Regions from separate parts of the Micromonospora siamensis genome, predicted to be linked through region 1. Evidence: riboswitches for the same ligand, from Rfam matches in the RefSeq annotation. Region 1 holds a riboswitch; each other region holds the start of a gene.
What was found. A riboswitch is a leader RNA that binds a small molecule or an ion and turns the genes downstream of it on or off. The one in region 1 is predicted to bind cyclic di-AMP.
Positions count from the first base shown of each region.

Region 2: linked by a shared signal. The riboswitch ahead of GA0074704_RS03290 (C40 family peptidase) and the one ahead of GA0074704_RS05735 (coiled-coil domain-containing protein) in region 1 are both predicted to bind cyclic di-AMP.
Region 3: linked by a shared signal. The riboswitch ahead of GA0074704_RS12940 (C39 family peptidase) and the one ahead of GA0074704_RS05735 (coiled-coil domain-containing protein) in region 1 are both predicted to bind cyclic di-AMP.
Region 4: linked by a shared signal. The riboswitch ahead of GA0074704_RS18500 (LysM peptidoglycan-binding domain-containing protein) and the one ahead of GA0074704_RS05735 (coiled-coil domain-containing protein) in region 1 are both predicted to bind cyclic di-AMP.

Region 1 is NZ_LT607751.1:1,218,769-1,225,842, forward strand. It holds gene GA0074704_RS05730 (carbonic anhydrase) at 169-831, shown strand; gene GA0074704_RS05735 (coiled-coil domain-containing protein) at 900-1,919, opposite strand; cyclic di-AMP (ydaO/yuaA leader) riboswitch at 1,924-2,054, opposite strand; gene GA0074704_RS05740 (YibE/F family protein) at 2,221-3,567, opposite strand; gene GA0074704_RS05745 (multicopper oxidase family protein) at 3,714-5,171, opposite strand; gene GA0074704_RS05750 (SHOCT domain-containing protein) at 5,168-5,383, opposite strand; gene GA0074704_RS05755 (metal-sensitive transcriptional regulator) at 5,528-5,827, opposite strand; gene GA0074704_RS05760 (heavy-metal-associated domain-containing protein) at 5,981-6,190, shown strand; gene GA0074704_RS05765 (hypothetical protein) at 6,205-7,074, shown strand, end outside.
Region 2 is NZ_LT607751.1:712,767-719,840, forward strand. It holds gene GA0074704_RS03280 (C40 family peptidase) at 145-1,143, shown strand; gene GA0074704_RS03285 (N-acetylmuramoyl-L-alanine amidase) at 1,202-3,238, opposite strand; cyclic di-AMP (ydaO/yuaA leader) riboswitch at 3,459-3,596, shown strand; gene GA0074704_RS03290 (C40 family peptidase) at 3,607-4,641, shown strand; gene dcd (dCTP deaminase) at 4,672-5,250, opposite strand; gene GA0074704_RS03300 (pyridoxamine 5'-phosphate oxidase family protein) at 5,345-5,896, shown strand; gene GA0074704_RS03305 (zinc metalloprotease) at 6,014-7,000, opposite strand.
Region 3 is NZ_LT607751.1:2,796,740-2,803,813, forward strand. It holds gene GA0074704_RS12925 (acyltransferase family protein) at 1-846, shown strand, start outside; gene GA0074704_RS12930 (hypothetical protein) at 941-1,453, shown strand; gene GA0074704_RS12935 (hypothetical protein) at 1,604-2,383, shown strand; cyclic di-AMP (ydaO/yuaA leader) riboswitch at 2,673-2,811, shown strand; gene GA0074704_RS12940 (C39 family peptidase) at 3,043-3,927, shown strand; gene GA0074704_RS12945 (alpha/beta fold hydrolase) at 4,034-4,768, shown strand; gene GA0074704_RS12950 (hypothetical protein) at 4,800-6,713, shown strand; gene GA0074704_RS12955 (hypothetical protein) at 6,729-7,074, opposite strand, start outside.
Region 4 is NZ_LT607751.1:3,973,855-3,980,928, reverse strand. It holds gene htpG (molecular chaperone HtpG) at 1-855, shown strand, start outside; gene GA0074704_RS18515 (helix-turn-helix domain-containing protein) at 1,087-2,373, shown strand; gene GA0074704_RS18510 (TIR domain-containing protein) at 2,592-3,128, shown strand; gene GA0074704_RS18505 (hypothetical protein) at 3,194-4,288, shown strand; cyclic di-AMP (ydaO/yuaA leader) riboswitch at 4,733-4,904, shown strand; gene GA0074704_RS18500 (LysM peptidoglycan-binding domain-containing protein) at 4,905-5,642, shown strand; gene GA0074704_RS18495 (L,D-transpeptidase family protein) at 5,758-6,519, opposite strand; gene GA0074704_RS18490 (DUF998 domain-containing protein) at 6,752-7,074, shown strand, end outside.

The sequences.
Region 1 (7,074 bases):
GCCTCCCGGCGGACGGGGGTGGGTCGCTGCCGGTGGGCCGGGCGAGGGCGACACCTGAAATCCGTATCACGAAATCTTGACGGGCTTTGCGCTGCGTGTGACGGTGGATGCTGGCCGCCTCCGTCGCCGGCCGAGCTACCCGCGTACGTGAGGGACGAGGTGAGGCGAATGCCGTGGAGCAGCCCGGAGCGAGCGCTCGACGAACTGCGGGCCGGTAACCGCCGGTTCGTCGCCGGTGCGCCGTACCACCCGAACCAGGACGCCGACCGGCGGGCCGCCGTGGCGGAGGGGCAGGACCCGTTCGCGGTGATCCTCGGCTGCTCCGACTCCCGGCTGGCCGCCGAGATCATCTTCGACCGCGGCCTCGGCGACCTCTTCGTGGTCCGTACCGCCGGGCACACCGCCGGGCCCGAGGTGCTGGGCAGCGTCGAGTACGCGGTATCGGTCCTCCACACGCCGCTGGTCGTGGTCCTCGGCCACGACTCCTGCGGGGCCGTGCAGGCCGCCCGGCAGGCCGTCGCCACCGGCACCCCGCCGCCCGGGCACCTGGGCGCGGTGGTGGACGCCGTGCTGCCCAGCCTGCGGCGGGCCGAGGCCGAGGGCGTCGAGGAGATCGACGAGATCGTCGACATCCACATCGCGCAGACCGTGCAGGCCCTGCTGACGAACTCCGCCACCCTGGCCGAGGCGGTGGCAGCCGGCCGGTGCGCGGTGGTCGGCATGTCGTACCGGCTGAGCGCCGGTGAGGCGCGCACGGTGGCCGAGGTGGGGACCGGCGGGACGGCCGCGGTGCCCGCCCAGGCCGGCCCGGTCGGCCAGCCGACGGGCTGACACCGGCCCGGGAACGACGCGGGCCGCCCCGCGAAGGCGGGACGGCCCGGTGGTACGCGGCACGCGCGCTACAACAGCGAGACGTGCACGTGGTCGGTGTGGTTGGACGGGCCGCTGTACGACTTCCAGCCGGTGGCCGGGAACCAGATCTGCCGGTTCCAGATCACGTAGTAGATGCCGAGCCGGTCCGCGTTGCGCAGCAGGAACGCGGCGAGGTTGTTGCCGTACGTGCGGGTGTCGTCGTTGTGCCACGGACTGAACCCGCTGTTCTGCAACGACCAGTCGCAGGCCCGGCCCTTCGGATGCTCCCACGGCCCACCGGGGCGGTAGCAGCCGACGAAGCGGTCGAAGCCGGCCCGCTTGACCTCCTTGTACATGTGCAGCGTCCGCGGCGTGATGCAGCCCGAGGTGGTCGGGTCGTTCTCGCTGCACGACTCGCGGCGCCACTCCCCGTCGGAGCTGCGGCCGGGGGCGATCCGGGCGACCGGTGAGGTCTCGGAGACCAGGCCACCGGTGAAGCCCTCGCCGCCGACCAGCTCCAGCGACTTCTCCGCCTCGCTGCGGCGCTTGGCGATGATGTTCGTCTGCCGTTGCTGCTCGCGGACCTCGGCGTCGAGGCTGAGCTTGGCCTCCTCGGCCTTGCGCTTGGCCTCGGTCACCTCGGCGAGCTTCTGCTCGTTGACCATGTTGATCTCGTCGAGGACGGCGGCCCGCTTGACGAACGAGTCGGGGGTGTTGCTCTCCAGCAGGACGGCGACCGCGCCGATCCGGCCGGTCCGGTAGGAGGCCGCGGCGATCTGGCCGACCTGCGGGGTGAGCCGGTCCAGCTCGTTCTGTGCCCGACGGACCTCGAGGGCGAGCGCGAGCTGCCGCTTCTTGGACTTGGCCAGCTTGGCCTTGGCCTGGAAGTAGCCCCGGTTGGTCTGCTCCAGCACGTCGTTGAGCAGCGGTGGGTCGTCGTCCTCCTCGTGCCCGGAGGGCTTCGGGTTGGACGGTGCGGCCGTCGCCGGCAGCGGACCGGTGACGATGCTGAGTGCGGTGAGCACGGCCACCACCGGTGTCAGCCAGCGGCGCAGGGGTGCCGTCACAGTGTTCCCTTCCCTCGACCGCCGACCGGGTTAGCTGACGGATTCGGGACGGAAGTTGCCCCGGCCGCTCGCGCGGCTTCACCCCAGAAACCTGGTTCCCCGGCTCGCCGTACGGCGATTGGGCGGTGGCACCGCAGGCGCCGCAGCGCGCCTTCGGCGGTGACCGGCAGCGAGGTTACCCGAGAGCCGGGCATGCGAGCTACGTCCGGAACCCGACCAAAACCGTTATTTCGCAGTAGCCATCGGTAACCAGTGACACGTTTATCAACGGTGGTGGCGTGATCGGTCACGCTGTGCAGTGTCACCATGCGTCGTCCGTACTCCTCTCCGGATCGGGCCACCGGGCGGGGGCCGGGGCGGTGGGGGTGCGCGGCGCGCTCAGCGCCTCCAGCGCGACCGCCCGGTCGGCGGCCGGCCGGCGGGACCCGGCAGCGGCGGCCGGTGCGGGGTCCACCGGGTCGTCGGTGTCCCGGCCGGCGGTGGTCACCAGGGCGGCCAGGCCGGTGGTGAGCGGCACCGCCGCGATCAGCCCCAGCGTCGCCACCGCGCTGCGGACGATCTCCTGGGCCATGAACTCGCTGGTCAGGATCTGGCCGACCGGGCGGGAGTCGGCGACCAGCAGGAGCAGCAACGGCAGCGAGGCGCCCGCGTACGCCAGCACGATGGTGTTGACGGTGGAGGCGATGTGCGCCCGGCCGACCCGGGTGGCCGCCCGGTAGAGCTGGCGGCGGGACAGCCCGGGGTTGGCGTGCGCCAGCTCGGTGACGGTCGCCGCCTGGGTGACGGTCACGTCGTCGAGCACGCCGAGCGAGCCGATCACGATGCCGGCCAGCAGCAGGCCGTGCAGGTCGACGTCCTGCTGGAACATCGACAGCGTGGTGGCGTCCTCGCTGCCGTACCCGGTCAGGTGGGTGGCGGCGGTGGCCAGCGTCCCGAGTACGCCGGTGAGCACCAGGCTGCCCAGGGTGCCCAGCACCGCCACCGAGGTCTGCGCGGTGACCCCGTGGGTGAGGTACAGCACCACGAACATGATCAGGGCGGAGCCGGTGACGGCGACCAGCAGCGGCGAGCGGCCAGCGCTGATCCCGGGCAGCACGAAGCCGAGCAGGACGGCGAAGCTCGCGGCCAGGCCGCCGAGCGCGGCCAGCCCGCGCCACCGGCCGAACGCGACGATGGCGGCGGCGAAGACCACCACCAGCCAGACCAGCGGCGCTCCGCGCTGGTGCTCGGCGATCTGGTAGCTGCTCTCCGACGGGTCCGCCGGATCGGCGAGCTTCACCAGGACGATCTCGTCGCCCGCGGCCACCTCCGGGGCGCCCGGCCCGGCCGGCAGCGGGGTCTCGACCTCACGGCCGGCGTCCGGGCCCTGCTCCACGCGTACGGTGACCGTGCCGCACGGTCCGTCCCGCCCGGTCGGGCCGCCCTCCGGGGTCTCCGGTGCCGGAGGGCACTCCTGCGAGACCACCCGGACCGCCGTGCCGTGGTGGCGGGGCACGTCGGAGCCGGGGTCGCGGTCCGGGGTGCTCCGGGGCCAGAGCGCCACCGCGGCGACCACGGTGAGGACGAAGAGCGGCACCACGGTCGCGACGAGGATCCGCCGCACCCGGGGTGGCGCGGGCGGAGCGGGGTGACCGTGGTCGGCGCCCATGGCGGATTCTCCTGACGTTCTCCGAACGGGATACGGCTGAGCGCGTCGGCCGGTTCACCGCGCCTCGGCGCAGCGGCGGGGAGTCGGGCGCGCAACGGCGCGGCATCGCCCGGAATGGTAGCCAGGCCGGCCGGGCACCGTCCGGGTCAGCTCTCGACGACCCGGACGGTGCCCATCATGCCGCCGTCCTCGTGGTCGAGGGTGTGGCAGTGGTAGACGCTGCGCCCGGGCAGGTCGGTGAAGGCGATCCGCAGCCGTACCCAGCCGCCCGCCGGCACGGTCACCACGTCCTGCCGGACCGCGACCGGCGGTGCGCCGGTGCTGTCGGCCATGACCTGGAACGGGCGGGTGTGCAGGTGGAACGGGTGGTCCTGGCCGGTCCCGTTCAGCACCGTCCACTCCTCGACGCTGCCCAGCGGCACGACCTGGTCGTCGCGGTCCGGGTCGAACCCGCGGCCGTCCACGGTCCAACGCATCCCGCCCGGACCCATCGCGCTGCCGAGGGTGAGCCGCCGTCGTCGGGTCACCGGGCCGGGCAGCGGGGGTGCCGGGTCGGGTCGGACCGGCGCCGCCGGCGGCTCGGTGGGCGGGCCGGTCACCGCCACGGTGGCCAGGGTGACCGGGCCGTCGCCGGCCGCGCCCATGCCCATGCCCATGCCCATCCCCATGCCGCCGTTCGCGCGGAGGCCGGCCGCCGAAAGCAGCGGGTACCGGCCGGCCGTGCCGGTGCGTAGCCACAGGTCGGCGCGGTTGCCCGGGGCCAGCACCAGGGGCTGGTCGGCGGCGGTGGCGGGCAGGTACCAGCCGTCGAACGCCAGCCGGTCGACCGCCGGGCCGGCCAGGTCCAGCCGGAGCACCCGACCCGCGCAGGCGTTCACGATCCGCCAGCGTTCCACCGCGCCGGTCCGGACGTCGATCACCGGCTGGTGCTCGCCGTTGACCAGCACCAGTTCGCCCAGGCGCCCGGTGGACGCGGCCATCGGGTCGGGGGCGCGGACCCGGCCGGACCCGTCGAGGCTGGTGTCGGTGACCACCAGCAGCCGTTCGGCCACCGCCGCGGCCGGTTCGTCCTCGACGACGAGCGCGCCGACCAGGCCGGCGAAGACCTGGTCTGCCACGGAGCCGTGGTGGTGCGGGTGGTACCAGAACGTGCCGGCCGGGTGGTCCGCCGGGATCCGGAACGCGTAGTCGGCGGTGTCGCCGGGCGGTACCGACCGGAACGGGTCGTCGCCGTCGCCGAGCGGGGAGACGTGCAGGCCGTGGGTGTGCAGGCTGGTCGCCATCGGCAGCCGGTTCTCCAGGCGTACCCGGAGCAGGTCGCCGGGGCGGACCCGCAGCGTCGGGCCGGGCGACCGGCCGTTCCAGCCCCAGGCCCGGGTGTCCCGCCCGGCCAGGCGTACCCCGGCGGCGGCCACCAGGCGTACGTCGAGGCGGCCGTCCCGGCTGCGCAGCGCGGTCGGCTCGGGCAGGGGGCGGTCGCCGGAGGCGGGACGGAGCCGGGAGTCGTCGTCGGCGAGCAGCCAGCCGGTCGCGCCGACGGTCAGGCCGGCCGCGCCCAGACCGAGCAGGGTGAGCGCCCGGCGCCTGCCGATCGGGGCGGTCACGACAGTGCGGTCCGGCGTCGGCGGTACTCCTCCTCGTCGATCTCGCCCCGGGCGTACCGCTCGTCGAGGATCCGCCGGGCAGAGGAGGAACCGGCCGGACCACGCTCGCGTTCGGTGAGCCGGAACATCGCCCAGATCAACCCGACCAGCACCGCCAGCCCCAGCAGGGACCAGATCCACATCCAGCCCATCATCGGGCCGTTCCACATCATCTGGCCGCCCTCCCGTCCGTACCCTGGGATCGGTCGGTCCGGCGCCGGGTGGCGCGGGACCCCGTCGCCACCTCGACCGTACGGCGGAGCGGGCCCGTCCGGGCCGGGTCGGGCGACCCGGTCGACGGGGTCGGAGGTCCCGGGTCAGCCGCGCTTCATCAGCCGGCCGACGGCGGCCATCATCTCGGTGGCCATCTCGTCGGCGCGCCCCTCGGCGGCGCCCTCGTGCATGCAGTGCCGGGCGTGCCCGTCGAGCAGGCCCAGGCCGACCTTGTCCAGGGCGGCCTGGATGGCGGAGATCTGGGTGAGCACGTCGATGCAGTAGCGGTCGTCCTCGACCATCTTCTCGATGCCGCGGACCTGGCCCTCGATGCGGCGGAGCCGCGCGAGCAGCTGGTCCTTGCTGGCGGTGTAGCCCCGGGTCGGGGTGGTCGGTGCGGTCATGACGACGAGGATAGCGTACCCCTGAGGGGTATGTTACGGTCCTTCTCGCCGGCCGATACCCCCACCGGGTAACGGTACGGAACACGTGACGGCGATCTCCCGTCCTACTACCCCTGGGGGGTATAGGGTGGGAGCGACGGAAGGGGAGCGACGATGGTCACCACCACGTACCAGGTGCAGGGCATGACCTGCGGGCACTGCGTCAACTCGGTCAGCACCGAGGTCCGCGCGATTCCGGGCGTCGACGACGTCCAGGTGGACCTGGCCTCCGGCCAGGTCACCGTAACCAGCGAGCAGCCGTTGGACCCGGCGGCCGTCCGCGCCGCCGTCGACGAGGCCGGGTACGACCTGGTCGGGGCGTGACGGGAGACACCACGATGAACACGGCGACGAAGTTGAGCGGCTTCGCCCTCGGCCTCGCGGCGATGTTCGGCGCGGCGTACGGGGTCGGTCACCTGACCGGCCCCGTCACCGCCGCCGCCGAGACCCGCCAGGATCCCGCCACCGGCCACGACACCGGTGGCCACGACACCGGTGCCGGTACGGAGTCGACCGACGACCGGCTCCCCGGCGGGCTGCTCGTCTCCGAGCGGGGCTACACCCTGCAACCGGTCACCGCGCCGGCCGGCGACTTCGCCTTCCGGATCACCGGCCCCGACGGCCGCCCGGTCACAAGCTACGACGTGGCCCACGACAAGCGCATGCACCTGATCGTCGCCCGGCGCGACCTCTCCGGCTTCCGGCACGTCCACCCCGAGATGTCGAGCGACGGCACCTGGCGGGTCGCCTCGCCACTGGCCGGCCCCGGCGTCTGGCGGGCCTTCGCCGACTTCACCCCGACCGGCGCGCAGCCGCTGACCCTCGGCGTCGACGTGACCGTCCCCGGCGCGGTCGAGGCGCGGCCCCTGCCCGCCCCGGCCACCAGCACCACCGTCGACGGCTACACCGTCACACTGGCCGGCACGCCGGAGCCCGGGCACACCGCGAAGCTCACGTTCACCGTGCGGCGGGGCGGCCGGCCCGTCACCGACCTCCAGCCCTACCTCGGCGCGTACGGCCACCTGGTCGCGCTGCGCCAGGGCGACCTGGCGTACCTGCACGTGCACCCGGAGGGCACACCCGACGACGGGCGCACTCCCGCCGGACCCGCGGTGACCTTCTCCGCCGAGGTGCCCTCGGCCGGCAGCTACCGCATCTACCTGGACTTCCGGCACGGCGACGCCGTACACACGGCGGAGTTCACCGTC
Region 2 (7,074 bases), 510 kb from region 1:
GTGACGGTGAAATGGCCCGTCTTGATTCCATCCCGAGCCTTCCCTAATGTGGGGCACCGACCGCTGTGGTCGTCGGCCTCGGACCTTCCCCTCACGAGGCGCCCGGCGGAAGCTCGCAAAAAGGAGTCGGTGCCGGTGGCTACCATGCCCCCACATCGTCACGCGCCCGTCCGGTTCGCCGGCCACGGGCGCTCGCGACGGGTCGTCCACCGTCTGATCGCCGTCCTGGCGGCAGTGTTCGTCGGCGCGGGAATGCTCACCGCCCCCGCGCACGCCGCCCCCTCGGTGGACGAGATCGAGGCCGCGATCGACAAGCAGTGGGAGCAGCTCGAACCGACCATCGAGCAGTACAACGATGTCCGGTCCAAGCTGCGGGTGAACCGCAAGAAGTCCAAGGAGCTGGAGAAGAAGATCCAGCCCTTGGCCCTGGAGAGCGAACTGGCCATGGGCCGGATCGGCGAGCTGGCCTCCCAGCACTACATGACCGGTCCCACGGTCGAGGCCGGCGCGCTGCTGGCCGACATCAAGCCGGGTGACCTGGCCGAGCAGCTCACCATCCTGGATCGGCTCGCCGCGCACGAGCGCAAGCAGATCGCCGGCGTCCTCGCCGTCCGGGACAAGTACTCCGCCGAGAAGAAGAAGCTCGACCAGCTGATCGCCGACCAGGTCGAGAAGGAGGCCCTGCTGGCCGCCAAGAAGAAGCAGATCGACGCCGAGATCAAGCGGCTCAAGGCGTCGATGCCGAAGACCGTGGTCAGCGTCGCCGGCTGCCCGACCATCGAGGGCGTGGTCGCCCAGGCGGCCCGGACCGCCATCGAGACCGCCTGCAAGCAGGTCGGCGACCCGTACGTCTGGGGCGCCACCGGGCCGAACTCCTTCGACTGCTCGGGCCTGACCCAGTACGCCTACAAGAAAGCCGGGATCTACCTGACCCACTTCACCGGCGCGCAGTGGAACGAGGGCCGGTCGGTGTCCCGCTCCGAGGCGCGCCCCGGCGACCTGGTCTTCTTCTTCAGTGACCTGCACCACGTCGGGCTCTATCTGGGCAACGGCATCATGGTGCACGCCCCCAGAACCGGTAAGCCGGTGCAGGTCAGCAGCATCAACAACATGCCGGTGGCCGGCTTCCGCCGGGTCACCTGACAGGTTCCGGAACAACACGAAGGGCCCCGACATTCGTCGGGGCCCTTCGTCGTCGGCCCTACTCCGGTCCGCCGACCGAGGCCGGCAGGATGAGCACGTCGTCGAGGTTGGCGTACATCACCCGGTGGCCGAACTGGAGCTGCACGTACCGGTTGTCGCCACGGACCACCGTCCGGTCACCAGGCGCCGAACCGTCGAACGACACGGCCCGGTAGTACTCACCCGGCAGGATGCCGCCGAGGGCGTACCGCTGGCCGGCGGGGAAGGTGTACTGGAGCGGCGAGATGCTCTGGTAGGGGATCTCGGCGGGGTAGGCGGCCCGCTCCGGGTAGGCCCGCCCGTACACCGGGATGGTGGTCTTTCCGGGCTTCGGGGTCACCACGAAGCCGTGCGTCCACTTTGCGGTGGGCGCCGAGGCCGGGTTGTGGAACCACGCCTTCTGGCCGAGGTACCAGATGGCCGTCCAGTCGCCCTCGATGCCGGCCAGGGCGTACGTCTGACCGGCCGAGACGCGGGCGCCGTGGTCGGAGACGTACATGGTGTCGGGTGTCCCGTCCGGGCGCAGCCCCGGGTCGTTGACCAGCGGCGCGGCGAGGCTCGGCGCGGTACGCAGGATCACCGAGGACGACCCGCGCAGCGGGCAGGGTGCGGCCGGCGGGGTCGGCTTCGGCACACCGGGCGGCTGCTGGTTGCAACCGGTGAAGGCCGGCTGGTTGGTGGCGAAGTCCGGGTCGATGGTGACGAGGCCGGTGTGCGGGGTGCCGGTCGAGCGGAACGGCGCCTTCATCAGGTCGAAGTAGTGCGACCAGTCCCAGTACGGCCCCGGGTCCCAGTGCATGCCGCGTACCGTGCCGGCGGTGGTGCCGGGGACGTTGTCGTGGCCGATGATGTGCTGGCGGTCCAGCGGGATCTGGAAACGCAGCGCCAGGTGCCGGACCAGCTTGGCCGACGTCCGGTACATCGCCTCGGTGTACCAGGTGCCGTGCCCGGCGAAGCCCTCGTGCTCGATGCCGATGGACTTGGCGTTGACGTACCAGTTGCCGGCGTGCCAGCCGACGTCCTTGGCCTTGATGTGCTGGGCGACGTAGCCGTCGACCGAGCGCAGCGTGTAGTGCCAGCCGAGGTAGGTCACCGTCTGGACCAGCTTCACGCTCGGGCCGAAGTAGCCCTCGGTGTCGTGGATGACGATGTACTCGATCTTCTGCTGGGACGGCCGGTTGCCGATGTCGTGGTTGCCGTAGTCGCCCGCGGCCGGCCCGTACTGCCCGTAGGGCGCGGGGACCCACTCGCAGGCCAGCCGGACCGGGCACTCCAGACCGTCCGGCCGCTCGGCGCGGCGCAGCCCCAGCCGGTGCAGCCCCGACTCGTCCGGCGTGACGGCGGTGGCGGCGAGGTCGACCCGCTGACCGTCGTCGGTGGTCCGGGCCGCACCGAGGCCGATCTGGTCGTACACCTCGTCGGCGAAGGCCGCCGCGGCGTCCTCGGTGTCCGCGCCGGAGTACCGGGCCACCGCGGCGTACCAGGCCGCGGGGTCGCCGCCGGCGCCGACCGGCCCGCCCAGCTCCTTCTGGTACGACGCGAGCAGCGCCGCGCCACCGCGGATGTTGGCGCTCGCGTCGGTGCGCAGGACCTCCACGGGGAGGCCGGTGAGCGCGGCGGCGGCGTCGACGGTCTGCAGGGACGCCCGGGGCAGCGCGTCGCCGGCGGGTGCGGCGGCGACGGCCGGGTCCAGGGTGAGCGGGCGGGAGTCGTCGCCGCGCGGGTCCTCGTCGGTGTCCACGTGGGCGCTGGACGGGGTCGACGCGACCTGCTCGGCGTCGGTGAGGTGCATCGGGCCGTAGCCGCCGCTGGTGCTCGGTTGCCCGGCGTGGGTGTCCCACCGGGACTCCAGGTAGGAGACGCCGAGCAGGACGGTCTCCGGGACGCCGTACTCGGCCGCTGCCGCGGCGTACTGCTGCTGCCGGTCGCCGGGTTCGGCGGCCGCGTCGGTGCGGGGTGCGGCGGTGGTGGGGCCGCCGGCCACGAGGACGCTGGCCGCGGCGGCGGTGGCCGCCAGCAGCAGCCGTCTCCGTGTCGGGCCGGATGAGAGGTGCATCGAACCTCCTGATCGCCGATGGTTGCCTGCTCCCTCACCCTCGCCGCTGCATGGGTTCCGGTCAATACCTTGCAGGAATATGGGTGTCTACGAAAAAAAGCTTCGGCAGTTGGCGGCCGGGTTGCCGCATCTGGCGGCGGGGCGGGTTGCGGACGGACAACGACGATCCCTAATCTGATGAGTCGTCGACCGGTGCGCATCGCCCAACCCGGGCGGTGGCGGTCCGACACCGCCGAGTCGCCCGCGGGCGAGCCGGGGACCCAGGTACGCCGGGGTGAATCCGCAGCCACTGCGGTAGGGCGACCCCTTCCCGCCCGAACCCGTCAGCTAACCCGGTAGGCGGTCGACGTGAAGGAGTACGTCTCCCGGTGGCACACCATGCCCCGCGGCCGCCGTCGGCCCGGCCGGTCCCCGGCCATCCGGCGGCTGCGCCGCGCCCACGCTGGTCCCGCTTCACCACCGCACTCGCCGCCCTGGCCGGCGTCGCCGTCGTCCTGACCGGTGGCGCCACGGTGGCCCACGCCGAGCCGTCGGTCACCGAGATCGAGCAGCAGATCGACCGGGACTGGAACCGGCTCGAACCGATCATCGAACAGCACAACGCGACCCGGGCGGACCTGGCCGTCAAGCGCCGCCAGGCCGACGCCCTCGCCCGGCGGATCGAACCGCTCCAGCTCCAGGTCGACCTGGCGATGAACCAGGTCAGCGGCCTCGCCGCCGAGGCGTACAAGGGCGACAACCTCTCCGCCGTCAACGCGCTGCTGGCCAGCCGTACCCCCAGCGAGGTGGTCGACGGCCTGGAACTGCTCGACCGGTTCGCCGACCGCCAGCAGCGCCAGGTGCGTACGGTCGCCCAGCTCCGCGACGAACTGGCCGCGCAGAAACAGCCACTGGACCGGATGGTCGCCCAGCTCACCCGCACCGAGGCGCAGCTCGCCGCGAAGAAGCGGCAGATCAACGCCGAGATCGACCGGCTACAGAAGCTGCGGCTCACCACGTACGGCAACGGCGGCGGCGGGCCGCTGCGCCCCGCCCCCTGCCCCGCGACCTGGCCCGGCGGCGACGCCGGAGCCGTGGTCAAGTTCGCCTGCGCCCAGATCGGCAAGCCGTACGTCTGGGGCGCCGAGGGGCCGAACGCGTTCGACTGCTCCGGCCTGGTGCTCGCCGCCTGGGCGAAGGCCGGGGTGAGCCTGCCGCACAACGCCCGCCAGCAGCGCCAGGTGACGGCCAGGGTCAGCCGTGCCGACCTGCGCCCCGGCGACCTGGTCTTCTACTACCCCGACCTGCACCACGTCGGCATGTACGTCGGCAACGGCTGGGTGGTGCACGCCTCCCAGGCCGGCGTCCCGATCAAGATGAAGCGCGTCGACGACGGCCCGGTCAACAGCTACGGCCGCCCCTGAGGGGCACGCGGGAGCGCCTGGCCGGCCGGATCAACGGGTCGGCCAGGTGCGCCACTGCTGCCAGGAGCGGCTCGGCGTCGGGCCGCGCTGCCCCTGGTAGCGGGAGCCGTAGACCGCCGAGCCGTACGGGTGCTCGGCCGGCGACGAGAGCCGGAAGATGCAGAGCTGGCCGATCTTCATGCCCGGCCAGAGCGTGATCGGCAGGTTCGCCACGTTGGACAGCTCCAGCGTGACGTGGCCGGAGAAGCCCGGGTCGATGAAGCCGGCGGTCGAGTGGGTGAGCAGGCCGAGCCGGCCCAGGCTCGACTTGCCCTCCAGCCGGGCGGCCAACTGGTCGCCGAGGGTGACGACCTCCAGCGTGGAGGCGAGCACGAACTCGCCCGGGTGCAGCACGAACGGCTCGCCGTCCGGCACCTCCACCGCCGAGGTCAGGTCGTCCTGCTGTGCCGACGGGTCGATGTGGGTGTAGAGGTGGTTGTTGAAGACCCGGAAGAGCCGGTCCAGGCGTACGTCGATGCTGGACGGCTGCACCAGCGTGGGCTCGAACGGCTCCAACGCGAGCGAGCCCGCCTTGATCTCGGAGACCAGGTCGCGGTCGGAGAGCAGCATCGCACCACCATAGCGATGCGACACGGGCACGATCGGGGTGGGTGACCTGCGTGTCGGACTGCGAATTAGAACGCATGTTCGATAGACTGTCGGCATGGCTTCCTGGTCCGCTTTCGCCGCCGACGAGCCCCGACTCGCCGACGGGATCCGCCTTCTCCTCCAGCAGTACGGTCCCGGTTTCGGCTACCTGGCCACCGTCCGCGCCGACGGCGGTCCCCGCGTCCACCCGGTCTCGCCGGTGATCACCGACGAGGGGCTGTTCTGCTTCGTCATCGACTCGCCCAAGCGGCGTGACCTCGAACGTGACGGCCGCTACGCGCTGCACTCGTTCCCCGCCGAGGAGAGCGACGACGAGGCGTACGTGGCCGGCCACGCCCGGCCGGTCACCGACCCCGCTCGGCTCGCCCGGGTGGCCCGGGCCGGGCGGGCCGCACCCCAGGTCGACTGGCGGCTCTTCGAGTTCACCGTCGACGTCGCCATGCTCACCCGACGGGCCCAGGGCACGTCCGCGCTCGGGGCCCCGCTCCGCCCGGCGGTGCAGCTCTGGCTCGACCCGGGCGCCCACGCCGGCGCACACCGGCGGGTGCCCGGCACGGACGCCCTTCGCGGCCGGCACGGCTTCGACACCCGCCGCCCGGCCGCCTGACCCGCGCGCGGTCCGACCGCTGGCGACGCGCTCGGCAAGGCGAGCCGCCGGCTTCGCGTGCGAAGGAAAGGCGCCGGCCCCCGATGGGAGCCGGCGCCTTTTCCGTGGCGCGTCGCGTCAGGCCGCGCGGTAGGCGTTCCACGCGGTGATCATGCGGGACGCCTGGCCCGGGGTGAACTGGTACATGCAGCTGTCGTAGGTGTAGTCCATGAAGTTGGTGATCGGGTCCAGGCCCGCGGTGGAGCAGGTGTCCCGCCCGGTCGGGCACTGGTAGGCCGGTGACGCCTCGGCCGGGGTGTCGCTGACGCTGTCGCCCGAGCCGGAGCAACCACCCTGGAAGGTGTGGTAGAGGTTCAGCCAGTGGCCGATCTCGTGGGTGCCGGTGTCGCCCTGGTTGTAGTTGGTGGCGGAGCCACCCGGCAGCGACTCGTTCAGCACGACCACGCCGTCCATGCTGCTGAGCTTGCGCTGCGGGAAGGTGGCCCAGCCGAGCAGGTTGTCGCTCAGCTCGCCGAGGTACATGTTCAGGGTGTTCTTGCCGCCCTCGCGCAGGGTGCTCTTCATGTTCCGCTCGGCGGTCGAGCCCTGCACGATCGGGTACCACGACGGGTTGGTGACCCGGTTGATCTTCTGAAGCTGGAAGCTGAACGCGGTGGCCGCGCCGCCCGTGGCGCCGCTGTACGCCTGGTTCAGCACGCTGATCTGCGAGGTGATCAGCGAGTCCGGGATGTTGCCGCCGGCCCGGGTGGAGTCCCGCTGGATCACGTGCACCACGACCGGGATCGTGACGGAGGCGAGCGGGGCGGTGGCACCGGGGCCGGTACGGAAGTTGGCGCGGTCGCGCAGGGCGGCGGCCAGGTCGGCCTCGCGGTCGCGGACCTGCGCGGCGGTCAGGCTGTTGGGGTCGTGCTTGGCCGTGCCGCCCTTCTTCACCCGCGCGTCCGAGTGCGAGTCGGCGGGCTCGGCACAGGCCTTGCTCGGGGCGGCCGAGAAGGCCGAAGCAGCGGGAACGACGCCCACCGCGGCGGTGCTGAGCAGCAGCGCGAGGGTCGTCGTCGCGACACCGGCGGTACGCCGGGTCAGCAGATTGGGACGGAGTCCCATGGGCCCACCTCTTTCTCGCGGCGCGACAGGGGGTATGTCACGCCGTGCCGGGAACGTGTGGCAGACGTTACATC
Region 3 (7,074 bases), 1.6 Mb from region 1:
ACCCCCGGGCACTTCTACAGCGTCAACACGGTGAGCTGGTCGCTCTCCTGCGAGCTGTTCTTCTACCTGGCGTTGCCGTTCGCGCTGCCGGTCGTACGCCGGATGCGCCCGGCCGCACTCGCGGCCGTGGTGGTCGCGGTGCCGCTGCTGATCGTCGCGCTCTGGCCGGCGCAGCAGTTGGTGCCGGAGACGGACCGCTGGTGGTTCACCCAGATCTTCCCGGTCGTCCGGTCGATGGAGTTCTGGCTCGGGGTGGCCGCCGCCGAGCTGCTGCGCCGCGGCCGTTGGCGCGGGCCGGGGCTCGCCGTGGCCAGCGGCATCTTCGTGGCCACCTGGCTGGTGGCGGCCCTGTGGGTGCGGGCCGAACTCTGGGCCGGGCTGATGGCCGCCACCTACGTGCTGGTCATCGCGGCGGCGGCCCGGGCGGACGTGCAGGACCGGCCCACCCCGTGGCGGGGACGCCGGATGCGATGGCTCGGCGAGGTGTCCTTCGCCTTCTATCTCGTGCACGTGCTGGTGATGGTGACGGTGCTGCGGCTGACCGGGCACCGTGGCGAGGGACTGCCCGGCTGGTGGGGGCCGGTCGCCGTGCTCGGCTTCCTGCTGGTCAACCTGGTCCTCGCGGGCCTGCTGCACCGGTGGGTGGAGACGCCCATGATGCGCCGGCTGGCGCCGCCCCGCCGCCGTCCGGCGGTCGAGCCACCCACCGCGCCGGAGCCGGCCGTCGTGCCGGAGTCGGCCGCCAGCGCCGCCGCGCCGCCGGGGGCCGTCGCGCGGGTGCCGGCGCAGCGCTCCGGCGACCCCGACCAACCGTTGACGTACGCGGGTCGGCGCGACCCGGTCTGAGCCACGTCCATCCTGGTCGGTGCGGCCCGGCGCGCCGGCCACGACACGCCCGGCCGCCGTGCGGGGCGGGGGTGGTCGGCGGTAGCGTGGGCCCGTGCTTCCCGTCGCGCTCACCGGTCCGCTGTGGTGGGTGGCGCGCTGGGCGTGGCGGCTGCTCACCAGCCTGGCCCTGGCCGTGGTCTTCTCCACCGGTGCCGTGCCGCTGTCCACCGGGTCCGGCCCGTCGGCTGCGCTCGGCCCCGGTCCGGCCGACCCGGCATCCACCCCGCTCACGGCGACCCCCGCGCGGCTGTGGCCGGCATCCGGCCCGCTCGGGGCGACTGCCGCCGGGCTCCCGCCGGCATCCGGCCCGCTAGGGGTGATGCCCGTGCGGGCGACCTCGGCGGGGCTGGCCACCACCGACCGTCCCGGGGCCGCGCTGCGGGAGGTCGCCACCGGCTCCGATGCGCCGCGCGGCGACGTCACCCCCGCTTACCTCCCGCCCGTCACCGACGGCTCCCCGGTCGGGTCGGCGCCGGCCGGTCCCACGACCGAGGCCGGGTCCCGATCCGTGCCGGCCGGGCGGCCGGTGGCAGCCACCGGCCCGCGCGCCCCGCCCGTGGCCTGACGGATCCGCGGGCCACGCGCCCGCCACCGCTTCCTCGACCTGATCACCGCACTCCGCCGGCCGGCGGATGTGGCGCCCGCGACGGCGCCCACCCGACCGGCGACTGCGGTTACCCCGCTCCACCGCGTCCGCTCCCTGCGAGGTGCCGTCATGAACATTGTCCTCCAGCAGTTCCTGATCGAGGTCCCGCAGGCCGTCGCCATCTGGTCGGCGCTGCTCGTGCTCTCCCTGTCCGTACTGGCCGTGCTGGTCGCCCGCCCCGACCGGGACCGGACGCCCGACGATGAACCCGCCCCCGGCTCGGCCGCCGCCCTCGCCGCCGCGGCGGCGGCCGACCTGCGCCGGTACGCCGACGAGGTCGCCGTGGCGGCGACCGGCGCGGCCCAGACCGCCCGCCGCCGGCGCTCGGAGTGGCTGGCCGCCCAGGAGGAGGTCGACCGGGCCTGGCAGGCGTACGACGAGGCGGAGACGGTCGCCCGCCGGTTCACCGGCGCCGACGCGATGCCGGCCCCGCGTACCCCGCGCACCCCGGCCGAGTACGCGCTGCGCGAGCGCTGGCTGCACCAGGCGGCGATGGCGGCGCACTGGCGCGGTGAGTTGACGGCCCGCCAGCTCAGTGACGTCTTCGGCCACCGGGACGGGTGGGACCCCCGCCGGCACCCGGCGGAGCAGGAGGTCGCCCTGGCCCGGGCGGTCCGGGACGGGCGGCTGGCCGGCTACCGGGTGGCCGCCGAGCGGGAGCGCTCGGCGTGGCGGGCGGCCGAGTTGTCCGCCGAGTCGGCCCGTGCCCTCTCGGCCGAGGCGTACGCGGCGGCTCAGCGGCTCCGGGTGGCGCCGGCGCCGCGGCAGCGCGCGGTCCCGGCGCCGGCTTCCGCCCCGGCGACCGCGTCGACCACGGCGACCCGGTGGCGCCCCGCCCGGGTCGGTTGAGCCCCGGCTTATTTGGGTGACGCCGGTCACCTCTCACCGGAAACGGTCATCGGGAACGCTTGGGGGCAGCCCGGAGATCGACTGGGGAAATTCGGTCACCGACCGTCCCGTTCCCGCCTTTCCGGCCCGGGTGGAACCGCCGTCCCCATTGAGTGCGGTCAGTGCGCGAATGCGGAAACCGTCGTCGGTGCAGGCGGTGTTTCCGCAGCTGGCAAGGGCTTGGCAGGCCAATGACCGACCAGTAGTGTCGGCGCGGTCCGGAGCGGTTCTCGATCGCAGGTGGCGACGCCGCACGGACCCGCCGAATCGTGTTCACGAACCGGGGACCCAGGTACGTCGGGGTGAATCCGCAGGGCCACGGCCCGCGGTAGGGCGCTCTTCCCGCCCGAATCCGTCAGCTAACCCGGTAGGCGGTCGCGGAAGGAGCTCCACCCGTGCCCGAACCCACCCCTTGGTTGTTCCGCCTTCACGGTGCCGCGGTGCCGTCGCTCGCCCTCGCCGGGCGCGCGAGCTGAGCGCCGCGTTCCACCTTCCGCCCGGCTGACCGGGCGCCATCCCCGCGAGCGGCCCGCCCCCGGCCGACGTCCCCTTCCGCGCGTGAGTCCTCCGCGCCTCGGTGGGGTGCGCCGCTCTCCCCCCCCGTACCGTGGAGGAAAGACGTGAAGCACCACCTCAAGCGACAGCTGCGGCGCCTCGCCACCGAACGTCCCTACCAGGTCGTGGTCGCCGCGGCGGCGACGCTCGTGGCGGCGTCCACCACCGGTGTGCTGATCGCCGGCCCCGCGCAGGCGCCGGCCCGGCAGGAGACCGCGGCGGTGGCCGAGGTCGCCCCCCGCCTCGACGAGGCCGCCAGCCGTGACCAGGCCCGCGTCGCGGCCGCCGCGCCGGTCAGCCCGTCGGCGTCGCCGTCGGCGACCGCCACCCCGGACCCGGACCTCACCACCAGCGCCCCCAAGCCGGCGGCGACCAAGCAGGCCGTGGCGAAGAAGGCCGTGGCGAAGAAGGTCGTCGCCGAGAAGCCCGCGGCTAAGAAGCCGCCGGCGTCCAAGGTGCTCGACTACACCTACGAGGCCCAGACGACCTACTACAACTGCGGCCCGGCCGCCGTGCGCAACGCCCTGAGCGCCAGCGGCGTCGAGACGACCCAGGACGGTCTCGCCGGCCCGCTCGGCACCACCGAGATGGGCACCAACTCCGCCGAGGACACCACCCGGGTGCTCAACCAGATGGTGAAGGGCTCCCCGTACCGGACGACGATGTTCGCCGGCAGCCCGTCGTCGGCGCAGATCGAGCGGCTCAGCGCCGACGTGGTCGAGGCGGTCAGCAGCGGCCGCGGCGTCGTGGCCAACATCGCCGGGGACGCCACCGACACCCAGGGCGGCTGGCACTCCTTCCCGGGCGGCCACTACATCGCGGTGGTCGGCTACCAGGACAACGGCCGGACCCTACGGATCGCCGACTCGGCCGACCCGTCGCTGCCGGCGTACTGGATCAGCGCCGCCGACCTGGCGAACTGGATCGCCACCCGCGGCTACTCCGCCTGACGCACGCGACGAACCGACCGGACGCCGGCTCCCCACGGGGGCCGGCGTCCGGTTCGCGTACGGCGGGCCTCGCGCGGCGTGTCCGACCGGTGGCAGACTGCGCACCATGGTCGATGAGGCGGATGGCCGGCCCCTGCTGCTGCTCCTGCACGGGATGGGCGCCACCGGCGAGGTGTGGCTGCCGTGGGCGCCCCTGCTGGAACGCGACTGGCCCGGCCGGTGGCTGGCGCCGGACCTCGCCGGCCACGGCTGGTCACCCGGGCTGTCCCGGTACTCCTTCCACGGGCTCGCCGACCGGGTGGCCGGCGGACTCGACGGCCGGGACCGGCTGGTCGTCCTCGGGCACTCCCTGGGCGGGGTGGTGGGCCTGGCACTGGCCGCCCGGACGGCCGGGTTGCCCGTCGCCGCCGTGGTCGGGCTCGGCATCAAGGCAGTCTGGTCGCCGGCCGAACTGGCCAGGGCCGGCGAGCTGGCCCAGCGACCGGTCACCTGGTTCGCCACCCGGGACGAGGCGGCCCGGCGCTACCTGCGGGTGGCCGGTCTGACCGGGCTGTTCGCCCCGGACCATCCGGTCGTCGACGCGGGCCTGCGCAGCGAGGACGGGCGGTGGCGGATCGCCATGGACCCGGGCGCCTTCGCCGTCGGCGCGCCCGACCTGCCCGCCCTGCTGGCCGGCACCGACGCCCCGGTCCTGCTGGCCCGGGGCGAGGACGACCCGATGGTGACCGACGATCAGCTCGGCGCGCTGGGGGTACCGGTGGTGACCCTGCCCGGGCTCGGCCACAACGCCCACGTGCAGGACCCGGCGGCGGTGCTGGCGCTGGTCGAGGCGTACCGCTGAACAGGCCGGTGGCGGCCGTAAGATCCCACGGGTGACGGAACGCCAGTCCAGCCTCGCCCCGACCGACGCCGACACCACCCGCGCCGACGCCGGGCCGCCCGACGGGGCGGCCAGGTCCACCGAGCCCCGCGCGGTGACCGACGCGGGCGGGGCGGTCGCGGCGGACGCTGCCGGCGGGAAGGCCGAGCGGGAGGCCACGCCGGACGCGGGTCGGCCCGCCCGGCGGGCCGGGTGGCGGTCCGTGCTGTTCGCGGCGCTGGCCTACCTCGCCGCGGCCGTCGGGGTGACCTGGCGCGGCTGGGCCGACCCGAGCGGGGTCTTCCTCGGCACCCGACCCGGCGACCAGAGCTTCAACGAGTGGATGCTGGCGTTCGACGCCCATGCCACCACCCACCTGGACAACCCGTTCTTCACCACTTTGCAGAACGCCCCGGACGGGGTGAACCTGATGACCAACGTCGGCATGCAACTGCCCGGCCTGCTGCTGACCCCGGTGACCGTGCTCGGCGGCGCGGCCCTGTCGTACCTGGTCTTCATCACCCTCAACCTGGCCGCCACCGCCCTGGCCTGGTACGTGGTGCTCGCCCGGCACGTGGTGACCTCCCGGGTCGCGGCGTTCGTCGGCGGGCTGGTCCTGGCCTTCGCCCCGGCGCTGGTGTCGCACAGCAACGGTCACCCGCACATCACCGCGCAGTGGCTGGTGCCGTTCCTGCTCTGGCAGGTCGTCCGGCTCACCCGGCCCGGGCACACCGTCCGCGACGGGCTGGTGCTCGGCGTGCTGGTCGTCGCCCAGTTCTACATCGGGCTGGAGATCCTCTTCCTGGTCGCGGTGGGCTGCGCGTTGGCGGCACTGGCGTACCTGCTGTTCACTCCCCGACGGGCGGTACGGGAGGCGCCCCGGACGCTGGGCGGACTGGCGGTCGCCGGCGCGCTGGTGGCCGTCGCCACCGCGTACCCGCTCTGGATGCAGTTCGCCGGGCCGCAGCACCGCACCGGTCACCCCGGCGAGCACGACGTGTACGCGTTGAAGCTGGCCTCCTTCGCCGCGTTCGCCACCCGGACCGTCTTCGGCGGCGACACCAAGGGCCTGGTCGCCAACACCACCGAGGAGGCGAGCTTCTTCGGCCTGCCCGCCCTGCTGCTGGCGCTGGTCGCCGTGGTGGCGCTGTGGCGGGTGCTGGCCGTCCGCATCCTGGCCGTGGTGGGGGTGCTCACCGCGCTGCTCTCCCAGGGCTCCACGTGGACCTGGGGCCGGGACCGCACCGACGTGCCGGCGCCGTTCGCGCTCCTGGCGCACCTGCCGGTCTTCGACTCCATGGTGATCGCCCGGTTCGCCCTGATCACCACGGTGGCGCTGGGCCTGCTGCTGACCATCTGGCTGGACCGGGTGCTCGCGGCCACCGCCGGTGCGGGCGGCCGCCGGGTGCCGCTGCGGCTGGCCGCCGGGGTGGCGCTGGCCGGCGCGCTGCTGCCGATGGTGCCCACCCCACTGCCCACGCAGGCCCGGCCGCCCGTCCCGGCGTTCGTCACCTCCGGCGCCTGGCGGGCCCACGTCACGCCGGGACGCACCCTGGTGCCGGTGCCGGTCGACAACCTCACCTCGATCCGTTGGGGCGCCGCAGCGGCCGTCGGGTTCGCGGTGCCCCAGGGCTACTTCCTCGGCCCCACCTCACCTACCGACAGCACCGGCCGCTGGGGCGTCCAGCCCCGGCCCACGGCGACGCTGCTGACCCGCATCGCCGTTGGCGCCCGGGGTACGGCCGTGTCGGCGGCCGACCGGGAACAGGCGTTGGCCGACGCCCGGCACTGGAAGGCCGACGCGCTGGTGCTGCCCGTGGACCGCCCCCGTGCGGCGTCGCTGCGCATCGCCCTGGACGCCTGCTACGGCCCGGGCAGCCGGGTGGACGACGTGTGGGTGTGGGACGTGCGGCCGGTCACCCGCTGACCGGTCCGGGCCGGATCAGGGCGACCAGGTCCAGACCAGCATCAGGTAGCCGCCGTAGTAGGCCGAGACCAGGGTCAGCAGGATCAGCACCGCGTACCGCCGGCTCCGGCGGGCACCGGCCAGCGCGTCCGCCACCGGGAGCAGCAGGGCGAACGCGGGGATCAGGAAACGCGCCTTGGAATGGTAGTAGCCGGCGGCGCCGATCGTGGTGACCAGCATGAGCCCGCTGTACATCAGTAGCGGCCACGGCTGCCGGTCCACCACCGACAGCGCGAACAGGGTCAGGGCGATCAGCAGGATCAGCACGATCAGGAAGTGCTGCAACCGGGACGGGTGGTCGAGGATCCGTCCGGTCTCGACC
Region 4 (7,074 bases), 2.8 Mb from region 1:
CGGCAGATCCGGGTGGTCCGCCGCCGGCTGGTCAAGAAGGTCCTGTCCACCGTCAAGGAGATGCGTGAGCGGGACGCCGAGCGCTACCTGACCTTCTGGAAGGAGTTCGGGGCGGTCGTCAAGGAGGGCCTGGTCGACGACGCCGACAACCAGTCGGCGATCCTCGACGTCGTCTCCGTCGCCTCCACGCACGACCCGGCCGAGCTGACCACTTTGGCCGGCTACGTCGAGCGGATGAAGGACGGCCAGGAGGAGATCTACTACGCCACCGGCGAGTCCCGGTCGATGATCGAGAACTCGCCGCACATGGAGGCGTTCCAGGCCAAGGGGTACGAGGTCCTGCTGCTCACCGACCCGGTGGACGAGGTCTGGGTGGAGCGCGTCGGCCAGTTCGACGGCCGGCAGCTCCGCTCGATCGCCAAGGGCCAGGTCGACCTGGACACCGACGAGGACAAGGCCAAGCAGGAGGCCGACCGCAAGGAGTACGCCGAGCTGCTGACCTGGCTCGGCGGCGCCCTGGCCGACCAGGTCAAGGAGGTCCGCCTCTCCAGCCGGCTGACCACCTCCCCGGCCTGTGTGGTGGGCGACGCCCACGACATGACGCCCACGCTGGAGAAGATGTACCGGGCGATGGGGCACGAGGTCCCGCAGGTCAAGCGGATCCTGGAGCTGAACCCGGGGCACCCGCTGGTGACCGGGCTGCGTCAGGCGTACGACGCGGACCGCGACTCGGCGGCGCTGACCGAGACCGCCGAGCTGCTCTACGGTCTGGCCCTGCTCGCCGAGGGTGGGGAACTGGCCGACCCGTCCCGGTTCACCCGGCTGCTGGCCGACCGGCTGGCCCGTACGCTCTGACCCGCCGACCGGGTGGCCGGCCGGTTCCGCCGGCCGGCCACCCGCGTACCGTCGTCCGGCCGGACATGATCCCAGTGCCGGTAATTGCGTCGTGATGGCGACAGTTCGATGCGGTTTTTCCGTCGAGCATTCCGGTTACCTGTTGGTCGGTTCGCGTCCGACCGTTGTCCGCGCCGTTTCGGTCCGGGCCCGGGAAACCGCTGTCGGCCGCGTGACGGAAGGGCCTGCGCGATGGATGATTTCGGCACCGAGTTGCGTCGACGCCGGGAGGCCGCCGGCCTGTCGCTGACCGATCTGGCCCAGCGGGTGCGCTACAGCAAGTCGCACCTGAGCAAGGTCGAGTCGGGAGCGAAACGGCCCAGCGACGCCCTGGCCCGGGGCTGCGACGTCGCACTCGCGGCGGGCGGCGCGTTGACGCGGCTGGTTTCCGGTCGGCCCGGCCGGCGGGTGTCCTCCCCGCCGGGGGTGAAGGCGTGGGCGGTGGCGATGGACGGTGTGGGACCGGCGGACGCGGCGGCGTTCGACCCGTCGAGTGTGTCGGCCTTCGCGCTGGCGGGACTGACCGGTGCCGAGCGGGTCCGGTCCGGTGACCGGACCGGGGAGGCGCTGGCCGCGTTGCCGCTGCTGCGGTCGTGGTTCGCGGAGCTACGCCGGCTGGGCCAGACCAGCCGGCCGGCGGCGCTGGGTCCGATGCTCGTCTCCACCACCGCCTTCCTGCGGGACCTGGCGCAGGACTCCCGCGCACCGGCTCGCCAGCAGGCGTTCCGGCTGGCCGCCCGGGTCGCCGAGTACACCGGCTGGATGGCCCAGGAGCGGGGCAACGGCGCGGCCGCGCTGTGGTGGACCGACCACGCGGTCGAGCTGGGCGTGGCCGGGGGCAACGACGAGCTGCGGGCGTACGCCCTGGTCCGCCGCGCCGAACTGTGCCTGTACCAGGACGACGCGCTGGGCGCGGCGCAGCTCGCCCAGGAGGCCCGGGCGGCCCGCTGCGGCCGGCGTACCCGCGGTCTGGCCGCGCAGCGGGAGGCCCAGGCGTACGCCCTGACCGGTGACGAGGCGGGCTGCCGCCGGGCCCTGGCCGAGGCCGCCGACCTGCTCACCGACCTGCCCGCCGACGACGACGAGCCGCAGCTCGGCAGCACCACCGCACCGGACCCGATGCGGTTCGCCACCGCCTGGTGCCTGCACGACCTCGGCCACCTCGACGAGTCGGCGGAGATCCTGCACGCCGAGCTGGAGCGGCTCCCGGCCACCGCCCAGCGGGCCCGCGCCCGGTACGCGTCGCGGCTGGCGCTGTCGCTGGCCGGCCTGCGGCAGCTGGACCGGGCCGCCGAGGTGGTCGGGCCGGCCCTGGACGTGGTCCGGTCGGTGGACTCCGCCACCGCCCGCTACGACCTGGGCCAGCTCAACCGGGTGGTCCGGCGGTGGCGCGACGACGCCACCGTCCGGCAGCTGATGCCCCGGCTCACCGCGGCGCTGCGCGTCACCCCCGCGTCACCGACGGAGCTGGCGAGCTGACCTTTTCCGGCTGGCAGAAAATTCGCTCAATCGCCGGCCCGCGACCGGCCAGGATGGTTACCCTGCAGCCGAATGGGCATATTCGATCGGCTACCCCGTCGGTAATTGCAGAGTGGCCTTCTCCGGCGGATCATTCACACGGTCGACAATCGTCCGAGCCGCGGACCGGCGACGGCCGGAAGGCGGCGGCACCCGTCCGCCGGAGCGGAGGCAGTAACGTGACGGGAATCTTCCTCAACTACCGGACGCAGGACGCGATGTACTGCGCCGACCTGATCGACGCGCGGCTGCGCACCGAGTTCGGGGCGCGCAACGTGTTCCGCGACCACCGGGCGCTGCGTCCGGGCACCGCGTTCCCGCCGGAGCTGTGGCACCGGCTCCAGGACAGCCGCGTCCTGCTGGTGCTGATCGGCCCGTACTGGCTCACCGTCACCGACGACCAGGGCCGCCGCCTGCTGGACAACCCCCGCGACTACGTGCGGCGGGAGATCCGTCGGGCGCTGCGGCGGGAGATCGCGGTGATCCCGGTGCTGCTGGGCGACACGCCGCTGCCCGACCCGCAGGCGCTGCCCGAGGACATCCGGGCCCTGACCGACCGGCGCAGCCTGCGGGTGTGCTCGCAGACCGTCGGCGACGACCTCGACGGCCTGGTCGCCGAGGTGGCCACCCTGCTGCCCGACGGCCCGGCCGGCCGGCGGGTGCCCGCGGTGGCCACCGGCGGTCTCGCTCCGAACGCCGCCAGCCCGACGCCCTGACATCTGGCCCGATCGGGCGTTCGGGGGGACAGCGCGGCCCTCAGCGGGCTGGCATGATCGCCCGGGTGCGGGGGGACGGCGGGGTGACGGGCGCCGCCGGTCCGTCGGACGTGGCCGCCCGTGCCGCACGCCACCACCGCCTGTCGGCCGCGCTGTCCGCGCTCGACGACGCCCGGTTCGAGCGGCTGATCGACGCGGCCACCCCGCTGGGTACGGGCATCGGCGGTCGCACCGCACGGTCGACCGTCGACGGCGTCGCGGTCTTCGTCAAGCAGGTGCCGCTGACCGATCTGGAGCGGCAGGCCGTTCACCGCGGGTCCACCGCGAACGTCTTCGGGCTGCCGCTGTACTACCAGTACGGGGTCGGCTCCACCGGCTTCGGCGCCTGGCGGGAGCTGGCGACGCACACGCTGACCACCGGTTGGGTGCTGGCCGGCGAGGCGAGCGCCTTCCCGCTGCTGTACCACTGGCGGGAGCTGCCCGCCGAGGCGTCCCCGCCGGTGCCGGCGGAGCTCGACCGTTCCGTGCGCTACTGGGGCGGCTCGGCGGCCGTCGCCGAACGGCTGCGGCAGCTCGCCGAGGCGCGGGCCCGGCTGGTGCTCGTCATGGAGCACCTGCCGTACACGGTGCACGAGTGGCTGACCGCGCGGGTCGGTGCGGGCGGCACGGTCGCGGACGCCGCGATCGAGCGGGTCGCCGCCGGCTGGGCGGCGGCGGTGGCCGAGATGCGTACGCGGGGAATGGTGCACTTCGACGCCCACCCGCTCAACGTCCTGACCGACGGCGAGGGCGTCTACGTCGCCGACTTCGGGCTGGCCCTGCACCCGTCGTTCGACCTCTGTGCCGACGAGCGGAGGTTCCTTGCGGCGCACCGCGACTTCGACCGCTACGACACGGCCCGGTACCTGGTCAACTGGCTGGTGGCCGGGTTGCGGCCGGGGGAGGAGCGGGCGGCGGCGATCCGCGCCGTGGTGGCCGGTGACCCGGCGGCGGAACGCTCGGAGCGAGCCGCCCGGATCATCCACCGCTTCGGCCCGCTCGCCGAGCGGATGAACGACTTCTACGCCGGGCTGGTGAACGGTCCGAAGACGACGCCGTATCCGGCCGAGGCGCTCGCTCGGCTCTGGCCCGATGCCGCCGGCGTGCCCGGCCACCCTTGACCGGGCGGTGTCGCCGGCCCGACGGTGACAGGTCCCGGGTGGACGCTGCGTATTCGTGACGTTACCGCGGGTGAGGACAATGGGTCGTCCGATCGTTGTCGAAGGTCCCGCCGGCCGTCGATGAACGGTCACCGACGGTCGCCGAAGGTCCGGTGCGGACCGCCCCGCTCGGCTGGTTCGCCGCAGACCTTCCCGGCCCGCCGGGCGGGGTCGTGGCCCTCCTCGCCGCCGTCCACAACGGTCCTCGCGCTCCGGCATTTTCCCAGTTCAGATGCGCTTTTCCGGGTGTCCTGGTGGGACGTTGCGCGGTCGGATCCACCGACCGAACCAGGCCACGGCGAGAAAAACTCCCGATCGCCCGTCCGGGTGAAGAACTTCACAAGAAGTGGGCAATCGGCACCAACCGCTCCTAGCGTCGAATCCGTCCGCTCCTCGCGGACACCACGGACGGTAACGCCTAATCCTGCCGCCGCCCGTGGTACCTGGACCTCAGGCAGAGAGCGGGGGACCCACACGTTCCTCGGTGCATGACACCTCGGGGTGAAGCCGCCCAGTGCGGCCGGGCTCCTCGGCCCGAACCCGACAGCTCACCTCGTCGGCGTGGAGGAAACGACAGATGGCAACTGATTACCAGGCCCGTCACCGTCGGGCCCGTACGCGTCAGATCACCGGCCGCGTCGCCGTCGGCACGCTGGCCGCCGGTGCCGTCACCGGCGCCATGGCGCTGTTCGGTCCGGCGACCGCGGCGCAGGCGTCCAGTGTCAACTGGGACGCCGTCGCCGCCTGCGAGTCCGGTGGCAACTGGCACATCAACACCGGGAACGGCTTCTACGGAGGCCTGCAGTTCACCCGGAGCACCTGGAACGGGTACGGCGGTCAGAAGTACGCCGCGCGGGCCGACCTGGCCAGCCGCAGCGAGCAGATCGCCATCGCCGAGAAGGTGCTGGACGGTCAGGGCATCGGTGCCTGGCCGGTCTGCGGCAAGAAGGGTGGCTCGACGAAGAGCTACTCGACCAAGTCGGAGGACCGGTCGGAGCGCAAGTCCGAGCAGCGCTCGGAGCGGAAGTCCCAGGACCGGTCGGAGCGTAAGTCCGAGCGGCGTTCCGAGGCGAAGTCCTCCCGCGAGGACCGTGGCGAGCAGCGTGCCTCGCGCGGCACCGAGCGGCGCGAGACCCGCCAGACCCGGTCGGCGTCGAGCGGCGACACCTACGTGGTGCAGTCGGGTGACACCCTCTCGCTGATCGCGGACGCCCGCGACCTGGCGGGTGGCTGGGAGGCGCTGTACGAGCGCAACAAGCGCGTCGTCGGCGACAGCCCGAACCTGATCTTCCCGGGTCAGCGGCTCAGCCTCTGATCCTGCTCGGACCCGAGCGGTCCGAGGTCGGACACCACCGTCAGGCGGTGTCCGGTGGCAGCAACGACGAACGCCCGGCCGGGGTTCCCGGCCGGGCGTTCGTCGCGTCGCGGTGTCAGGCGTACACGTGCACCGGCAGGCCGACCTTGATGGTGCCCCAGAGCCGGTTCATCGCCGGGATGGTCACCCGCACGCAGCCGTGGCTGGCCGGGTAGTTCGGCACCGAGGTGGCGCCGTGGACGGCGTACCCGCGGTAGAAGTAGTTGGGCTTCCACAGCATGCCGAGGTCGCTCTGCCGCCAGCCGTCGATCCGGCGGGTGATCGAGAAGTTGCCCCGCACGGTCGGGGTGCTCGCCTTGCCGCTGGAGGCGTCCAGGATCCGGATCACCTGCCCGTCACGGGCCAGGTAGAGCACCTGCCGGCTCAGGTTGGCCTCCAGCGACAGCCCTGAGTGCCGGTACCGCGGCTTCGGGATCACCGGGCTGCTGAGCTTGGCCCAGGTGTTCGGGCCGACGATGCCGTCCCGGGAGAGCCCGTTGACCTTCTGGAACGCGACGACCGCGTGGAACGTCGACGGCCCGAAGTCGCCGTCGATCGTGCCGAGGTCGTAGTGCAGGGCCGCCAACCGCCGCTGCAGCGTGGTCACCGCGGCACCGCGGGAGCCCTGCCGGAGCGTGGGCTGCGTCGTGGCGAGCGCGTACCGGGCGGTGGCGGTCGCCCCGAGCTCGGTGGTGACCTGGGTGGCCACCTGCGTGACGACCGGCGCCTGCTGCCGGGGCGCGGCCTGGGCGGTCGAGACGGGCAGCAGCAGGCCGCCGGTGGTCGCGAGCGCGACCAGAGCCGCGGCGCGGCGGACACGACTGGTGGGGGGTGACATGGTGATCTCCTTACCCGCTGGTGGACGCCCCCGGACGGCGGTCCGGGCGGACGAGCGGAGCTGGGTCCACGGTAGTCCCGCCGAGCAATCCATGATGTCCCGTCCGCCGGTTCCGGTGATCTCCCGCCACAGTCGGGTGACTCCGCGTACGTGACCGGTGACCTGCGGCGGACGTATCGTGGAACGAGCCGGCGCAACCGTGTCCGGTGCCCGTGGGGAAGGAGTCGGTCGGATGGCCGTCATCCCTTCGCAGGACGCGCTGACCGTACGCCGGCTGCGCCTCGGCATCGGCGTCCTCGGCATCGCCCTGCCGTTCGTGCTGGTGGCCGGCGACGCGCTGCTCACCGGCCGGTTCACGGTGCTCGACTCGATCAGCGCCTACCACCGCACCGGCATGCGCGACGTCTTCGTCGGCAGCCTCTGCGCCATCGGGGTGTTCCTGGTCTGCTACCGCTACGCCCGCCTCGACGACCTGCTCAGCACCGTCGCCGGGGCGCTGGCGATCGCGGTGGCGCTGCTGCCGGTCGCCCCCGCCGACGCGGACCCGACCGAGCG